2 regions of the Stenotrophomonas sp. FW305-C-20-S1 genome follow, and region 1 is predicted to be linked to the other one. Evidence: riboswitches for the same ligand, from Rfam matches in the RefSeq annotation. Region 1 holds a riboswitch; the other holds the start of a gene.

The links. A riboswitch is a leader RNA that binds a small molecule or an ion and turns the genes downstream of it on or off. The one in region 1 is predicted to bind glycine.
Region 2: another riboswitch for glycine. It lies ahead of gcvP (aminomethyl-transferring glycine dehydrogenase); the one in region 1 lies ahead of AC3WTC_RS15815 (trimeric intracellular cation channel family protein).

What each region holds. Positions count from the first base shown of each region.
Region 1 covers NZ_JBYTEK010000032.1:31,280-40,082, reverse strand. The annotation lists gene AC3WTC_RS15830 (efflux RND transporter permease subunit) at 1-2,056, opposite strand, end outside; gene AC3WTC_RS15825 (multidrug efflux RND transporter permease subunit) at 2,053-5,184, opposite strand; gene AC3WTC_RS15820 (MdtA/MuxA family multidrug efflux RND transporter periplasmic adaptor subunit) at 5,181-6,347, opposite strand; gene AC3WTC_RS15815 (trimeric intracellular cation channel family protein) at 6,564-7,181, opposite strand; glycine riboswitch at 7,266-7,369, opposite strand; glycine riboswitch at 7,383-7,472, opposite strand; gene AC3WTC_RS15810 (GIY-YIG nuclease family protein) at 7,513-7,770, shown strand; gene AC3WTC_RS15805 (nuclear transport factor 2 family protein) at 7,843-8,274, shown strand; gene AC3WTC_RS15800 (hypothetical protein) at 8,278-8,733, shown strand.
Region 2 covers NZ_JBYTEK010000009.1:90,647-99,449, forward strand. The annotation lists gene AC3WTC_RS07040 (amino acid permease) at 1-323, shown strand, start outside; gene AC3WTC_RS07045 (VOC family protein) at 429-839, shown strand; gene gcvP (aminomethyl-transferring glycine dehydrogenase) at 940-3,807, opposite strand; glycine riboswitch at 3,869-3,971, opposite strand; gene AC3WTC_RS07055 (multidrug effflux MFS transporter) at 4,271-5,497, shown strand; gene AC3WTC_RS07060 (siderophore-interacting protein) at 5,639-6,535, shown strand; gene AC3WTC_RS07065 (hypothetical protein) at 6,613-7,005, shown strand; gene AC3WTC_RS07070 (M2 family metallopeptidase) at 7,127-8,803, opposite strand, start outside.

The sequences.
Region 1 (8,803 bases):
CGACCTTCGGTGCCCATTGGCGCAAGGGTGCGGTGTCCGCTGACAGCAGCTGGAATTCGTATTTGCCGCTGCTGCCGGCGCCTTCCAAGCGGATGTCCTGGTCCACCCACAGGTACAGATTGCCGCCGGGCAGCTTGGGCAGGCGCGCGCGCAGACGATCGATCACCTGCTGGCTGGAGACACCGCGCTCGGCCAGCGGCTTCATCTTGATCATGATGAAGGCGTTGTTGACCCCGTTGCTGCCACCGATATACCCGATGATGTCCTCGATGGCCGGGTCGGACAGCAGCAGTCTGCGGTAGGCATCGATCTTCGGCTGCATCGCCTGGAAGGACAGGCCGTCATCGCCACGCGCGAAGCCGCGCAGCTGTGCGGTGTCCTGCTGCGGAACGATGCCCTTGGGTACCTGCTGGAACAGCCAGGCGTTGAGTGCGATCACTGCCACGAAGGCCAGCAAGGGCCAGCGCAGGTGACGCAGGCTGGCCTGCAGGGTGCGCAGATAGGTGCCACGCACGCGCTCGAACAGCGCATTGCTGCCGCGCTGCCAGCGCGAGGGTTGTTGCGCGTCATCGACGAACAGGCGCGCACACAGCATCGGCACCAGGCTGAGCGCCACCAGCACCGACACCGTCATCGCTGCTACCAGGGTCAGCGAGAATTCGCGGAACAGGCGCTCGACGAAATCGTCCAGGAACAGGATCGAGACGAACACCACCGCCAGCGCCAGGTTCATCGATAGCAACGTAGCGCCCACTTCCGATGCACCGCGCACCGCCGCCTGCCAGCGGTCAGCGCCCAGCTCGCGATGGCGCGCGATGTTCTCCAGCACGACGATGGCGTCGTCCACCACCAGTACCGCCGCCACGATCAGGGCCATCAGCGAGAGCGTATTGAGCGAGAAGCCCATCAGCGCGATCAACGCCAGCGTGCCGAACAGCACCACCGGAATCGCCACGCTGGGTACCAGTGCTGCGCGCCAGTGGCCGAGGAAGCCGAGCACCACCAGTACCACCAGCGCGATCGCCAGCAGCAGGGTCACTTCTGCTTCGTGCAGGGTGGCGCGGATCACCGGCGAGCGGTCCATCACCAGGCGCATGTCCACCGTGCTGGGCAGCAGGGCGTGCAGCTGCGGCAACTGCGCCTGGATGGCATCGACGGTGGCGATGATGTTGGCGCCGGGCTGGCGGCTGATGATCAGCAGCACGGCGGGGCGTTCGTTGTGGAAGCCACTGGCATAGCGGTCCTCGACGCCATCGACGACGGCAGCGACATCGCCCAGTCGCAGCAGGCGGTCATCGCTGGCCTTCAGCGCCAGCTGGCGATACTGCGCTGCCTGGCGCAGTTGCAGCGGCGCTTCCAGTTGCCAGTGCTGCTGCGCGCCTGCGACCGCACCCAGTGGGCGCACTGCATTGGCGCGGCTGATCGCCTGTGCCACGTCTTCCAGTGCCAGGCCTGCGTGATTGAGAGCATTGGGGTCCAGCGACACGCGAACCGCCGGCAGCGCGCTGCCGCCCACCTGCACTTCGCCCACGCCCGGCACCTGCGACAGCTTCTGTGCCAGCACAGTCGAACCCAGGTCGTACAGCTGGCCCGGCGAGAGCGTATCGGAGGTCAACGCCAGCGCCAGGATCGGCGCCTGCGACGGGTTGACCTTGCGGTACTGCGGCATGCCCGGCATGCCGCTGGGCAGCTGGCCGCGGGCGAGGTTGATCGCGGCCTGCACTTCGCGCGCGGCCTCGTCAATGTCGCGGCCGAGCACGAACTTCAATTCGATCTCGGTCTGCCCCTGGGTGCTGGCCGAGTCGATGCGCGAGATGCCGGGCAGACTGCCCAGCGCACGCTCCAGCGGCGTGGCGACGGTGGCCGCCATCGATTCGGGCGAGGCGCCGGGCAGGCTGGCACTGACTTCAATGGCGGGATAGTCGACCTGGGGCAGCGGTGCCACCGGCAGCAGGCGCAGCGCCAGCAGGCCGGCCAGTACCAGCGCCACCGCCAAGAGGATGGTCGCCACCGGACGCTGCACGCAGGCCTGTGCCAGGCGTGCTACAGGGGTCATGCGCCGGCCTCGCCAGCGGTTGCCGGTGCTGTCGCGCGGCCACGCTGCAGACGGTCGAAGGCCAGGTAGATCACCGGCGTGGTGAACAGGGTCAATACCTGGCTGACCATCAGGCCACCCACCATCACCCAGCCCAGCGGCTGCCGCAGCTCGGCGCCCGAGCCGCTGGCCAGCATCAGCGGTACCGCGCCGAACAGCGCGGCCAGGGTGGTCATCAGGATCGGCCGGAAGCGCAGCAGCGCCGCCTGGTGGATCGCCTCACGCGGGCTCATGCCGCGCGTGCGCTGCGCGTCCAGCGCGAAGTCGATCATCATGATCGCGTTCTTCTTCACCAGGCCGATCAGCAGCACGATGCCGATCACTGCGATCAGGTCCAGGCTGCGTCCGCTCACCCACAACGCGGCCAGGGCGCCCACGGTCGCCGAGGGCAGGGTGGAGAGAATGGTGATGGGGTGGATGAAGCTCTCGTAGAGCACGCCCAGCACGATGTACATCACCACCACCGCCGCCAGGATCAGCCACAGCGTGCTCGACAGCGAACTGCTGAAGGCGGCCGCCGCGCCCTGCAGGCGCAGCTCGATGCTCTGCGGCAATGCCACCTGTGCCTGCGCGGCATGCACCGCATCCACCGCTTCGCCCAGCGATGCACCGGGTGCAAGGTTGAACGACAGGGTGGCCGCCGGGAACTGGCCGACATGGTTGCGCAGCAGCGCCGTTGGCCCCTGCTCGACGCGCGCCACCGCGCCCAGCGGCACGGTCTGGCCGTTGCTGCTGCGCACGCGCAGGCCGCTGATCGCCTCCGGCCCCGGTTGCCGCGCGGGATCGGCCTCAAGCACCACCCGGTACTGGCTGGCCTGGGTGAAGATGGTCGAGATCTGCCGTTGCCCGTAGGCGTCGTACAGTGCGTCGGCCACCGCTTCCACACTCACGCCAAGGCGTGCGGCGGCATCGCGGTCGATGCTCACCCTGGCCTGCCGGCCCTGCATCTGCAGGTCACTGGCCACATCACGCAGCGCCGGCGATTGGCGAAGCGCGTGCAACAGTTTCGGCGTCCAGGTTTCCAGCGTCTGCAGGTCCGGCGTGGTCAAGGTGAACTGGTACTGGTTGCGGCTGATGCGGTCTTCGATGCCCAGCTCCTGCACCGGTTGCAGGTACAGGGTGATACCGGGAATCCTCGCCACGCGCTGCTGCAGCCGCGCCATCACCACGTCGGCGCCCTCGCGCTCGCCGTGTGGCTTCAGTTCGATCAGCAGGCGGCCGGTGTTGAGGGCGGCATTGTTGCCGTCCACGCCGATGTAGGAAGACAGGCTGGCCACGGCCGGGTCCTGTTCAATGGCCGTGGCCAAGGCAAGCTGGCGCTCGCGCATGGCTTGGAACGAGATTGCCTGCGGGGCTTCGCTGATGCCCTGGACCAGGCCGGCATCCTGCACCGGGAAGAAGCCCTTCGGCACCGCGAAATACAGCGCCACCGTCAGCGCAAGCGTGGCCACGGTCGCCAGCAGCATCAGTGGCTGGCGCTGCAGCACCCAGCGCAGCTGGCGGTCGTACAGGGCAATGATGCGATCGAACACGTCGCGCTTCGGGGTTGGAGCCCTGACCGGATCCGACCCGGGCGGGGTCAGATCCCCGTGGGGCGCTGACCCTTTGGCATGTGGTTTCAGGAAGCGCGCGCACAGCATCGGCGTCAAGGTCAGCGACACCAGCAGCGAAATGCCGATGGCCACCGCCAGCGTCACTGCGAACTCATGGAACAGCGCGCCCACCAGGTCGGCCATGAACAGCAGCGGGATCAGCACGGCGATCAACGAGACCGTCAGCGATACCAGGGTGAAACCAATCTCGCTGGCGCCCTTCAGCGCCGCTTCGCGCGGGCTTTCACCGTCTTCCAAGTGGCGGGCGATGTTCTCCAGCATCACGATCGCATCGTCCACCACGAAGCCGGTGGCGATGGTCAACGCCATCAGCGTGAGGTTGTTGAGCGAATAGCCGGCCAGCAGCATCACCGCGAACGTACCGATCAGCGACAGCGGCACCGCCACGCTGGGAATCAGCGTAGCCGGCAGGTTGCGCAGGAATACCCAGGTGACCAGCACCACCAGCGCGATGGCCAGCACCAGTTCCTTCTGTACGCCGCGCACGGACGCGCGGATCGATTCGGTGCGGTCGCTGAGCACGGTTATCTGCACGCCGGCCGGCAGCGTGGCCTGCAGCTGCGGCAGCAACGCACGTACCTGTCCGACCACGGCGATGACGTTTGCGCCGGGTTGGCGCTGGATGTTCACCAGCACCGCCGGGGTGGTGCCGCTCCATGCCGCCAGCTGGCGGTTCTCGGCGCCGTCGGTGATGGTGGCCACATCGCCCAGCCGCAGCGGTGCGCCCTCACGCCAGGCCAGCGCCAGTGCGCGGTATTCGGCAACGCTGCGCATCTGGTCGTTGGCATCGAGCATCACCGCACGGATCGGGCCATCGAAGCTGCCCTTGGGCAGGTTGACGTTGGCTGCGGCAATTGCTGTGCGGATGTGGTCCATGCCCAGGTTGTTGGCGGCCAGCGCGGCCGGATTGACCTGGATGCGCACGGCGGGGCGCTGGCCACCGGCCAGGCTGACCAGGCCCACACCCGGCAACTGCGCCAAGCGCTGGGCGATGCGGGTATCGACCAGGTCATGCACCTGCGGCAGTGACAGGCCCTGCGAGGTCACCGCCAGGGTCAGGATCGGCGTGTCGGCCGGATTGACCTTGCGATACACCGGCGGCACCGGCAGGTCGCCGGGCAGGAAGCTGCCGGCGGCGTTGATCGCCGCCTGCACGTCCTGTTCGGCCACGCCCAGCGACACCTCCAGGCCGAACTGCAGGGTGATCACCGACGCTCCCCCGGAACTGGTGGACGACAGCTGCTTCAGGCCGGGGATCTGCCCGAGCTGGCGCTCCAGCGGCGCGGTGATGGTGCGCGTGGTCAGCTCGGGGCTGGCGCCGGGGTACAGCGTGGTGATCTGGATGATCGGATAGTCGACCTGCGGCAGCGCCGCCACCGGCAGCAGGCGATAGGCCAGCACGCCGGACAGCAGCAGCGCCACCATCAGCAGGGTGGTGGCGACCGGGCGCAGGATGAAGGCGCGCGAGAGGTTCATGCGCCGGCCCTGGTCGATGCCTCCTCGGTGATGATCTCCACCGCGGTGCCGTCTTCCAGCCCGTCGATGCCTTCGATCACCACCTTGTCACCAGCCACCAGGCCGGAACGCACCGCCACGCGTCCGTCGTCGGCCGGGCCGAGCAGCACCGAGCGACGTTGTGCCTTGTTGTCCTTGTCGACGATGTGCACGTAGTTGCCCTGGCTGCCGAACTGCACGGCGGCATCGGGAATCAGCAGCGCGGGATGCTCACCCAGCTGCAGGCGCACATTGACGAACTGGTTGGGGAACAGCGCCTGGTCGGTGTTGTCGAACTGCGCGCGCAGCTTCAGCGTGCCGGTGGCGGTATCGATGCGGTTGTCGACGCTGGACAGGGTGCCGCTGGCGAGCTGCCGTCGTTCTTCGCGGTCCCAGCTTTCCACCGCCAGCGCCGGCTGCGCCTGCACCGCATCGAGCAGGGCGGGAAGCTCCGGCTCGGGCACGGTGAACAGCACGCTGATCGGCGCCGTCTGCGACAGCGTGACCAGGCCTTCGGTATCGCTGGCGTGCACCAGGTTGCCTACGTCCAGCCGGCGCAGGCCGACACGGCCGCTGACCGGGGCGATGATGCGCGTGTACTGCAATTGCAGGCGTGCTTCGTCCACCGATGCCTGGTCGCTGAGGCGGCGCCCCTGCAGCTGCCGCACCTTGCTCTGCTGGTCGCTCAGTTCCTGTGCCGACACGTAGTTCTGTCGCTGCAGTTCGCGGTAGCGCTGCAGCTGGCGCTCGGCATTCTCCAGCTCGGCCAGGTTCTGCTGCTGCGTACCCTGTGCGTGCGCAAGCTTCACTTGGTAGGGGCGGGGATCGATCTGTGCCAGCAGGTCCCCGGCGTTGACCTGCTGACCTTCCTGGAAATGCAGGCGCATCAGTTCGCCGTCCACGCGGCTGCGCACCACCACGCTGTGCAGCGGAGTGACCGTACCGACCGCCTTCATCCGCAGCACCAGCGGCTCGGCGCTGGCGAGGGCGATGCGTACAGGCACCGTCTTGCCGCTGCCGGCTTCGCCACTGCCCGCCTCGGCCTGCGGCCACAGCCACCACGCCAGGCCAGCGACAAGGGCAAGACCGGCAACGACCAGCAACAGGCGGGCACGACGTGAGCGGGAATTTTCGGCGACAGACATGGGCATCCTGCGCCCTGCGCGCACGCAGGGTCATGCGGGCCCGTCGGCACCACGAAGGGCCACGGGCAGCGGGGAAGGGGATTGTCTGGCGGGGCCGCAGGCGCGGCGTGGCTGGATGCCGTCGCGTGTGCGACGGGGCGCCAATGGTAGCGGTTTACGCAGGCCGTCGCCGCGTGACCTTGGTCATGCCACCCCGCCGGTAGTGCCGGCCAGCGCTCAATGCACTTCGTCGTGGTACACGAACTTCGGCATTTCCCAGCGGTAATGGATCGCCAGCAGGCGCACGGCGAACCCGCCACCCAGGCAGCACAGGATCGCCGTGGCATCGGCCACGCCCCAGTGCAGCAACAGCAGATACACCGCACCGGTCAGCAGCGAGATGATGGCGTACAGCTCTTTCTGGAAGATCAACGGCACCTCGTTGCAGAGGATGTCGCGCAGCACGCCGCCGAAGGCGCCGGTGAGCATGCCGGCGATCAGCACGATCGGCAGTGCATGGCCGGCCTCGCGCGCGATCGAGCAGCCGATCAGGGTGAAGGCGATCAGGCCCAGGCCATCGAGCACCAGGAAGGTGCGGCGGAAGTGATGCATCCAGCGCGCCACCCAGGTGGCGATCAGTGCGGCGCACACAGTGAAGCCGAGGTACTCAGGGTGTTTCACCCAGCCCAGCGGATAGTGGCCAAGCAGGATGTCGCGCAGCGAGCCGCCACCGAGGGCGGTGACACAGGCGATCATCACCACGCCGAACAGGTCCATGCGGCGGCGGCCGGCAGACAGGGCACCGGTCATGGCTTCGGCGGAAATAGCGATCAGGTAGATGATGGACAGCAGCATGGGACAGGCTCCGGGCGCGGTGGGGCCGGCCATGCGCACATACCGCCACTGCCTGCGCAATGACGGGATGACGATGACCGGTGCCGCTCCCGCTGTCCTTTTGCCTGAGAGTTCAGCGGCGTGAGCCGCGTGCCCCTTCGGCGGATCGTCCCGGGCGTGCCCGGTGACCTCTCTCCAGCTCGGCGAGTCGAATGCATGGTTGGTGGGATTCCAGCCCACCGGCCTGAGCGATCATGGGAGCCTGCGCCTTCGGCGGGCGCCAGCGCGGCGCCTCTCTCCTGCATTCGGTCGCCAGTATATCCGCTGCAGTGCAGCACGGCATAATCCGGCAATGGTTTCGCCCTCCCGCCCGTGGTTCCTGTACCTGCTCGAATGCCGCGACGGCAGCTATTACGCCGGCATCAGCACCGACGTGCAGGCCCGCTTTGCTGCCCACCAGGCCGGCAAGGGGGCCCGCTACACCCGGTCGCGGCCGCCACTGCGGGTCCTGGCGGTGCGTGAGTACCCGGACCGGGCAGCGGCCTCGCGTGCCGAATGGGAGCTCAAGCGGCAGCCGCGCGAACGCAAACTGGCGTGGCTGTTGCAGTAGATCCACGCCATGCGCGGATGGGGCGCATCCGGCCATGCCATGATCGCCCAGCCCTCAGCGCTGGAGACCCGGATGTCCACCGTTGCCCTGTTGTTCGCACTTTCCGCAGCAGCAAGCCCTGCCGCCGACGCCGCCACGATCGCAGCCATCGATGCCACCTGCCACGACTACGTCGACGGTCAACTGGAAGCCGACCCGCAGCGCGTCGCCCGTTCCCTGCATCCGGACCTGGCCAAGCGCGCGGTGCTCGGTGATACACCGGACGAGCGCCTGGGCCTGCGCCGGATGTCGAAGGAAGAGCTGGTTGCGCTGACGAAGCAGGGCGCGTTGAAGACCCCGAAAGATCAATGGGATCGCCGCTGCACGGTGCTGGACGTGACCGGCAACGCCGCATCGGTGCGGCTGGAAACCCCGTGGTTCGTCGACTACTTCCACATGGGCCGCTTCGAGCAGCGCTGGGTCATCGTCAACGCGCTGTGGTACCCGAAGCCGAAGGCGGAGTGACGCATGCGTGCTGCGGGCCGTGCATGGATCGCGCTACTGCTGTTGCTGGCCTTCGTTGCCCTGCTACCGGGGCTGTTGTACCTGCTTGGGCTCGCTTGGGTGGAGGGCTGGCCGCAGCCCGCCGACCGCGCGCCCAGTGGTGTGGCGGCATGCAGCAGTGAGCCGCGCATGGGGCACCAACCGATCAACCCCTGGAGCTTCACCGCGCAGTTTTTCGACAAGGATGCGATGAAGAAGAAGGTGCCGGATGTCGAGCGGGAGGCCTACTGGATTGCCCGCCGCCACCTGTGGCGGCAGCCGCAGCACGACATGCTGCGCTGGCATCTGAGCAGCACCGCGTTGGCGATCTGGATCACCCGGCATTGGAGTGCGGCGCAGATTGCCGACACCGCAAGGAAGGAGGATTTCTGCCGAGCATGGTCGAAACGGCGTGTGCCCGGCGGCCCGATGAAACGGTGAATCCACGGCATGCGTGGCTACGCTCCCTGCGGCCTGCACAGATATTCATCCACGCATGGCGTGGATCTAC
Region 2 (8,803 bases), on a different contig from region 1:
CCACCATCATGGAACTGCTGTTCCCGGACAAGGTGTTGCCGGTGCTGCTGAACATCGTCGGTTCCACCTGCCTGCTGGTGTGGACGTTGTCGCTGGTCTCGCAGCTGGTGCTGCGCCGTCGCGCCGACCGCCTGGGCACGCGCCTGCCGTTCCGCATGGCGGGCTTCCCGTGGCTGACCGTCTGTGCGCTGGCGATCCTGGCGCTGATCTTCGGCCTGCTGCTGAGTGAAGCGCATACGCGCCTGCAGTTCCTGTCGATGGTAGCGCTGACGGCGACCATCGCGGCCAGCAGCGCCATCGCCCGGCGCATGCGCGAGGCGTGATGGGGCCGCCGGGCATGGCCCGGCGCTACCGATACGCCGCGCCCACATTCCGCGTGCCATCCTGATCGGGTGGGCCATCACCGGCCCGACGAACGGGAGCACCGCATGCTGCGCAGCCGTCCCTTCCTGATGTTCACCGGCCAGGCCGAAGCGGCGCTGGCCCTGTACGCCGAAGCCTTCGCCGAATTCCGCCTGCTGGCCCTGCAGCGCCACCCGGACGGGGCGGGCGCGGGCGTGCCCGGGCAGGTCCGCCAGGCCATTTTCCTGCTCGGCGGCACCCACTACCTGTGCTTTGACAGCCTGGATGTGCACGACTTCACCTTCACGCCCTCGATGTCGCTGTTCGTCGAGTGTTCCGGCGCCGAATCATTCGAGCGTGCCGCGCGCGTGCTGGGTGACGGCGGGCACTGGCTGATGCCGGTGGGCGAGCAGGATTTCAGCAGCCGCTACGGCTGGGTGCAGGACCGCTTCGGCGTGTCGTGGCAGTTGAGCCTGGGGCAGATGCCCGACCCGTGACGCGTTCTGCCGCTGCGCTCGCCGGGCATGGCTCGTCGCTACCGGAAAACAAGAACGGCCCGCTTGCGCGGGCCGTTCTCATTTCCGATGCCGCGATGGCTTACGCCTCGACTTCATCATCCTTGTAGGCATCGACCGGGATGCAGGCACACATCACGTTCTTGTCGCCGTACACGTTGTCGACGCGGGCTACCGGCGGCCAGTACTTCTGCAGCTTCAGGCTCGGCAGCGGGAAGGCGGCCAGCTCGCGCGGGTAGGCGTGGGTCCACTCGCTGGCGGTCACGGCCGTGGCCGTGTGCGGGGCGTTCTTCAGCGGGTTGTCCTCGCGGTCCAGGCGGCCGTCTTCGATCGCGGTGATCTCTTCGCGGATCTGGATCATCGCGTCGATGAAGCGGTCCAGCTCGTGCAGCGATTCGCTTTCGGTCGGTTCGACCATCAGCGTGCCGGCCACCGGGAAGCTCAGGGTCGGGGCATGGAAGCCGAAGTCGATCAGGCGCTTGGCCACGTCTTCGGCACCGATGCCGCTTGTCTTCTCCAGCGGACGCACGTCCAGGATGCACTCGTGCGCGACCAGGCCGTTGCGACCGGTGTACAGGGTCTTGAAGTGCGGGGCCAGGCGCTTGGCGATGTAGTTGGCGTTGAGCTGGGCAACCTGGGTGGCCTTGCGCAGGCCTTCGGTGCCCATCATCGCGATGTACATCCAGCTGATCGGCAGGATCGAGGCGCTGCCGAAGCTGGCGGCGCTGACCATGCCGACCGGACCGTTGTCACCCAGCTTGCCCGGCAGGAACGGGGCAAGGTGCGACTTGACCGCACACGGGCCAACGCCCGGGCCGCCGCCGCCGTGCGGGATGCAGAAGGTCTTGTGCAGGTTCAGGTGCGAAACGTCCGAACCCCACTTGCCCGGCTTGGCCACGCCGACCAGGGCGTTCATGTTGGCACCGTCGGTGTACACCTGGCCGCCATGCTTGTGGATGATCTCGCAGATCTCCACCACCTCTTCCTCGAACACGCCGTGCGTGGACGGGTAGGTCATCATGATCGCGGCCAGGCGGTCGCTGTACTTCTCGGCATTGAGGCGGATGTCTTCAACGTCGACGTTGCCGTTGGCATCGGTCTTGGTGACCACGACCTTCATGCCGCACATCTGCGCCGAGGCCGGGTTGGTGCCATGCGCCGAATCCGGGATCAGGCAGATGTCACGGTGATCTTCGCCACGCGAGCGGTGGTAGGCGCGGATCGCCAGCAGGCCGGCGTACTCGCCCTGCGCACCGGAGTTCGGCTGCAGGCTGACGGCGTCGTAGCCGGTGCACTCGACCAGCATTGCTTCCAGCGAATCGATCAGTTCCTTGTAGCCAAGCGCCTGCTCGGCCGGCACCAGCGGGTGGATCTGCGAGAACTCCGGCCAGGTCACCGGAATCATTTCGGCGGTGGCGTTGAGCTTCATGGTGCACGAGCCCAGCGGGATCATCGTGCGGTCCATCGCCAGGTCCTTGTCGGCCAGCGAACGCAGGTAGCGCAGCAGTTCGTGCTCGCTGTGGTGGGTGTTGAACACCGGGTGGGTCAGGAACGCGGACTGGCGCAGCAGGCCGGCCGGCAGCGCATCGGCGGTGCTGGCATCGAGCGCGTCCACATCAACGGTGGCACCGAACAGCGCGCCTACGGCGACGATGTCGGCGCGGGTGGCGGTCTCGTCCAGGCTGATGCCGACCGAACTGCTGTCGATCGCACGCAGGTTGTAGCCGGCGGCACGGGCCTTGGCATGGATCGCGTCGGCGTCGACACCGGTGACGTGCAGCGTGTCGAAGAAGTCGGCACCGACCTGCACACCGGCAGTGCGCAGCGCGCTGGCCAGGATGGCGGCCAGGCGATGGGTGCGGCGGGCGATGCGGGTCAGGCCTTCCGGGCCGTGGTAGACGGCATACATCGAGGCCATCACCGCCAGCAGCACCTGTGCGGTGCAGATGTTGGAGGTGGCCTTCTCGCGGCGGATGTGCTGTTCGCGGGTCTGCAGGGTCAGGCGGTAGGCCGGGTTGCCCTGTGCGTCGATCGAGACGCCGATCAGGCGGCCCGGCATGGAACGCTTGTAGGCGTCACGGCAGGCCATGAACGCAGCATGCGGGCCACCGAAGCCGAACGGCACGCCGAAACGCTGGCTGTTGCCGACCACGATGTCCGCACCCCATTCGCCCGGGGCGGCCAGCAGGGTCAGTGCCAGCAGGTCGGTGGCCACGGCCACCAGGCCGCCGCGCGCGTGCACGGCATCGACCAGCGCCTTGTAGTCGCCCACCTGGCCGAAGGTGTCCGGGTACTGCAGCAGCAGGCCGAAGGCTTCCGCTTCCAGCGCTTCGGCCGGGGTGCCCACGCGCAGCACGATGCCCATGGGCTCGGCGCGGGTGCGCAGCAGTTCCAGCGTCTGCGGGTGCACGGCGTCGTGCACGAAGAAGGTGTCCGACTTCGACTTGGCCGAGCGCTTGGCCAGGGTCATCGCTTCAGCGGCGGCCGTGGCTTCGTCCAGCAGCGAGGCGTTGGCGATTTCCATGCCGGTCAGGTCGGCGCACAGGGTCTGGAAGTTGATCAGCGCTTCCATGCGGCCCTGCGAGATTTCCGCCTGGTACGGGGTGTAGGCGGTGTACCAGGCCGGGTTTTCCAGGATGTTGCGCAGGATCACGTTCGGCGTGTGGGTACCGTAGTAGCCCTGGCCGATGAAGCTGCGCAGCACGGTGTTCTTGTCGGCGATCGCGCGGATCTTCGCCAGCGCCTGCACTTCGGTGATCGACTCCGGCAGCGCCAGCGGTGCCGGCGACTTGATCTTGGCCGGCACGATGGCATCGGTCATCGCATCCAGCGAGGCGTGGCCGATGACGCCGAGCATCTGCGCGATCTCGGCATCGTTGGGGCCGATGTGGCGCTCGACGAACGCCGAATGGTGCTCGAGCTCACGCAGGGAAGGGGTGTTCTGGGACATGGCGAAGGATCCGTCAGGAAAGGGCACACGCACGGGCACAAGCCGCCGGTCGGCGGTCTGCGGGCGCCCCTCTGTCCTTTTGCCTGAGAGTTTAAAAGCGCGGAAAACCGCAGCTTCGTGCCCCTTCGGCGCCGGATCGAACCGGTCTCTCCAGAGTTCTGTTACGGGTGGTATCGGGCCTGAGCGATTACGGGCGTTGCGCCTTCGGCAGCGGTGACCTGCTTCTCCCACCGTGTTGCCCGCCGATTATAGCTCGTTGCCGGCGCCTGACGGTGGCCCGGGCTGGCCTCACGGGGCTGAATGGCCGATGGCCCGGGCGTGCGTTCTGTGCATCCGTGCATGGCATCGCGCGCATTCCCCACCTATGATGGTGGGATTCTCGTATTCATCTGGCGCCGTCCCTGCTGCAGGGGATCGGCGCCCGCCGTGCGTGTCATGCATGGCCCTGCCGGACGCTTGCCCGATGACCGCCGCCGTTGCTCCTTCCACCCGCCGCATGGCCCTGTTGCTCGCTGGCCTGGCCATGTTCGGTCCGTTCTCGATCGACACCATCTTTCCCGCGTTTCCGCAGCTGGCCCAGCGTCTGGCGGTGGACGAGGTGGCGGTGCAGCAGACCATCAGCGTCTACCTGCTGTTCTACGGCCTGATGAGCCTGGCCCATGGCCCGCTGTCCGATGCGTGGGGACGCAAGCGGGTGATCCTCGGCGGCCTGGTGATCTTCGTCGGCGCCTCGGTGGGCTGTGCGTTGTCTACCGACCTGACCACGCTGCTGGCGTTCCGCGCACTGCAGGGCCTGTCCGCCGGCGTGGGCATGATCGTCGGCCGCGCGGTGATCCGCGATCTGTACCACGGCCACGACGCGCAGCGGCTGATGAGCCAGGTGTCGATGCTGTTCGGTATCGCCCCGGCCATCGCGCCGATCATCGGTGGCTGGATCCTGCTCAGCGGTGCCGGCTGGCCGCTGATCTTCTGGTTCCTGGTGGTATTTGCGCTGGTGCTGCTGGCGGCCACCGCGCGCTTCCTGCCGGAAACCCATCCGGTGGAGGCGCGGATCGCCCTGTCGCCACGCACGTTGCTGCGCGATTACGTGCGCATCGGCTTCAATCCGCGGTTCCTGCGCCTGGCCCTGGCCGGCAGCATCGGGTTCGGCGGCATCTTCCTGTACATCTCCTCGGCGCCGGCCATCGTGATGCAGCACCTGCATCTGGGTGAAGGTGGCTTTGCGTGGTTGTTCATTCCCACCATCGGCGGCATGACCACCGGTTCGTTCCTGTCCGGGCGCATGGCCGGGCACAGCACACCGACCCGGCAGGTCGCGCTCGGTTTCACCCTGTGTGCGGTCTCTGCCGTGTTGAACATCGGCTACGTCACCCTGGCGCCGCAGTTCGCGCTGCCGTGGGCGGTGATGCCGATCTTCCTTGGTGGCATGGGCATGGCGCTGATCTTCCCGATCCTGGCGCTGGCGGTGCTGGACATGTATCCGCTGCAGCGCGGCCTGGCGTCGTCGCTGCAGGCGTTCGTGCAGCTGATGATCAGCACCGTGGTGGCCGGCGTGGTATCGCCGCTGCTGCACAACAACCCGCTGCACCTGGCACTGGGACAGGCGGGCTTCTTCGCGGCCGGCTTCGTGTTCTGGTACTGGGAGCACCAGCGCGAGCGCGCATCAGAGGCAGCCAGCACGGCGCATTGAGCGTCGTGCAGGGGTAGGGCGCGTCATCACGCGCGGATCCGTTGCGGCGCTGCGGGCAGGGATTAGGCTGGGGTTTCCAGCGAGCCGGTTCGTGGGTGCACGACAGCCAGCCATTCCGATGTCGTCGCATGAGGTACCCGCATGGCTGCGCAGCAGACCTACCGCCTGTTCGAGGTGGCGCTGAAGGAGCGCCGCGTTCTTTCTCCTTCTTTGGACCGCATGGTGTTCACCGGCGCCGACGTGGCGCACATGAAGACCGAAGGCCCGGACCAGCGAATCAAGGTGTTTTTCCCCTTGCCCGGCCAGGACGCGCCGGACGTTCCCAGCGGCGAAGACTGGTATGCCCGTTACCGGGCACTGCCTGATGACGCGCGGCCGCCGATGCGCACCTTTACCCTCCGCCAGCTGCGTGCCGGCGAGTGCGAGGTCGACGTCGACTTCGTGCTGCATGGCCAGACCGGACCGGCCTCGCGCTGGGCCACGCATGCACGGCCGGGCGACCGCGTGGTGCTGCTGGCCCCCGATGCCGACTGTGCGGACAGCAGCGAGGGCTGGGAATGGAAGCCGCCAGCCGGGGTAGGCCAGGTGCTGCTGGTGGCCGATGAGACCGCATTGCCGGCGGTGGCCGGCATCCTCGATGAACTGGCCGGGCTGGCCGATCCGCCGCGCACGCTGGCCCTGCTGGAGATCGCCCAGGCCGGTGATGCGGTGCCGTTGAAGGCACCGGCCACGGCCGAACTGGTGTGGTTGCCACGCGGGCAGCAGGCCCATGGGCAGCGGTTGCTGCAGGCAGTACAGGCGCGGCTGGCGGCGGCCGCGACCGTCGCCGAGGCTGCCGAGCTGGACGACATCGACGTTGATGCGCAGATCCTGTGGGAGCAGGCTGACGCCAGCGCGGACGGCGCGCTGTATGCCTGGGTAGCGGGCGAGGCCGGCGCGGTGATGGCGATCCGCCGGCATCTGCTGAAGGACTGCGGCCTGGATCGCCGCGCGATCACCTTCATGGGGTACTGGCGGCAGGGGCGGGTACTGGACTGAGCCGCTACCGCACGGGCGTGAACCGGCATGCAGGGGGTGTGGGTTATCCTTGCGCCCCCGCAATGCAAGCCCCACTGATGTCGACCTCTTCCAAATCCCGCCGCGACCAGCGCCGTCGCCAGGAACAGCAGGCTGCCAACAAGGCCGCCGCCACCGCCTCGCCCGTCGAGCCGCACGCCGAGCTGCGCGACACGCAGCGCACGCTGCTGGCCGGCATCGTCCGTCGCGATGGCGAATGGGTGCTGGGCATGGATGGCCGCATCGCCGGCCAAAGCGAGAGTGCGGCCCAGGTACTGGCGCTGATCATGCAGGCCGGTGAACTGCACGAACGGCAGGGCACGCCGGTGCGCCTGATCTATTCGGATGCACTGCGCGATGCGGCGCAGGCCGAAGCCAACGAGAAGGGGCAGACCTTCGAGGAATTCAAGGCCGCGCTGGCCGCGCAGCTGGCGGCGAAGAAGAGCAACTGATCGTCATCGCGGTAGCGCCGGGCCATGCCCGGCGGCTTTTCATTACGCCGCTGCGCTCGCCGGGCATGGCCCGGCGCTACCGAAACGGAAAAGGGCGGATCCTCGCGGATCCGCCCTTTTTTCATTTCGCCGCCGGTGCCGCGTTGGCCTGCCAGCCGCACATCTGGCCTTCGTTCTGCTGCTTCAACCAGGCATTGACCGGGCTGAAGTACTCGATCATCGGGCCGGCATCGAGCTTGTCCGAGCCGGTCAGTTCCTTCAGCGTGGCCTGCCACGGCTGGCTGGCACCCTTGCTCAGCATCGCCCAGTACTTCTGGCCGGCTTCCTTGTTGCCGTAGAAGGTGCACTCGTGCAGCGGGCCCTTGAAGCCGGCGGCATCGCACAGGCCTTTGTAGAACTGGAACTGCAGGATGCGCGCCAGGAAGTAGCGGGTATACGGGGTGTTGCCCGGCACGTGGTACTTGGCACCCGGGTCGAAGAATTCCTCGCCACGGGCGCTGGCCGGGGCCACGCCCTGGTACTTGGCCTTCAGGTCCCACCATGCCTTGTTGTAGTTGTCCGGGGTGATCGAACCATCGAACACGCCCCAGCGCCAGCGGTCGATCATCAGGCCGAACGGCAGGAACGACACACCCGACAGCGCCATGCGCATCTGGTTGTTGATGACCGCTTCGCGGCTCTCGGTCGGCGCGTCGACCAGCCCGATCGAGCTGAGGTACTTCGGCGTCATCGCCAGCACGATGGTGTCGCCGATCGCTTCATGGAAGCCATCGTTGGCACCGCCCTGGAACAGCGGCGGCAGCGGGTTGTAGGCCAGGTCGTAATAGATGTGGCCCAGCTCGTGGTAGATGGTGGTGAAGTTCTCTTCGTTGGGCTTGATGCACATCTTGGTGCGCACATCGCCTTCCATGTTCATGTCCCACGCACTGGCGTGGCAGACCACGTCGCGGTCATCGGGCTTGATGAACTGGGTCTTGTCCCAGTACGACTGCGGCAACGACGGCATGCCCAGCGATACGTAGAAATCCTGTGCACGCTCGGTCATCTGCTTGGCGGTGCGCAGTTCGGCTTCGCGTTGCGCCTTGTACTGCGCGGCTACGTTCGCATCCTTGCCGGCCTTGGCCAGCGCCGCGCTCAGGTTGGTCTGGTACTGCTTTTCCAGCGCTGCAGTGATGTCCAGGCTGCCGGCGCCCGGGTACGGTTCCAGCTGGTCCCACAGGTTGGACCAGTCCTGCTGCCACATGTTGCCCATCAGGTGCGCGGCGATCAGGCCGTTGCCCACCTCGGCCTTGTCCTTGCCATAGGTCTTGTCCAGCTTGCCGCGCGCGTAGCAGTGCAGCTGCTCGTACATCGGCTTGACCTGTTCCCACAGGCGATCGGTTTCCGGGCCGATCTGCTCCGGCGGCATGTCATAGCCACTGCGCCACATCTGCCCGGCATCGGTGAAGCCCATGCCCTTGGCACCTTCATTCACCAGGCCGACGAACTTCTGGTAATCACCGCGCATGCTCTTGGTGGTGCTGTGCCAGCCCTGCCAGGCATCGAGCTGCTGGTCATAGTCGCGGCTGCGCGCCAGCACCTGCTCCAGTTCGCCCAGCTGGCGGCAGGAGTTGGGATCGTTGGCGTCGGTGCAGTACTTGCCTGCGCCGTAGCTGCCTTCCATGCGGGTGGCGATCTGGGTCAGTTCGGCCAGCTTGGCCGGGTCGCGCGGCGCCGGCATCGACGACATCAGCTTCAGCAGGTGGATCGCGCGCTTGCTGTCTTCGCTCATCGGCTTGCCGTCGAACTTGCCGGCCTG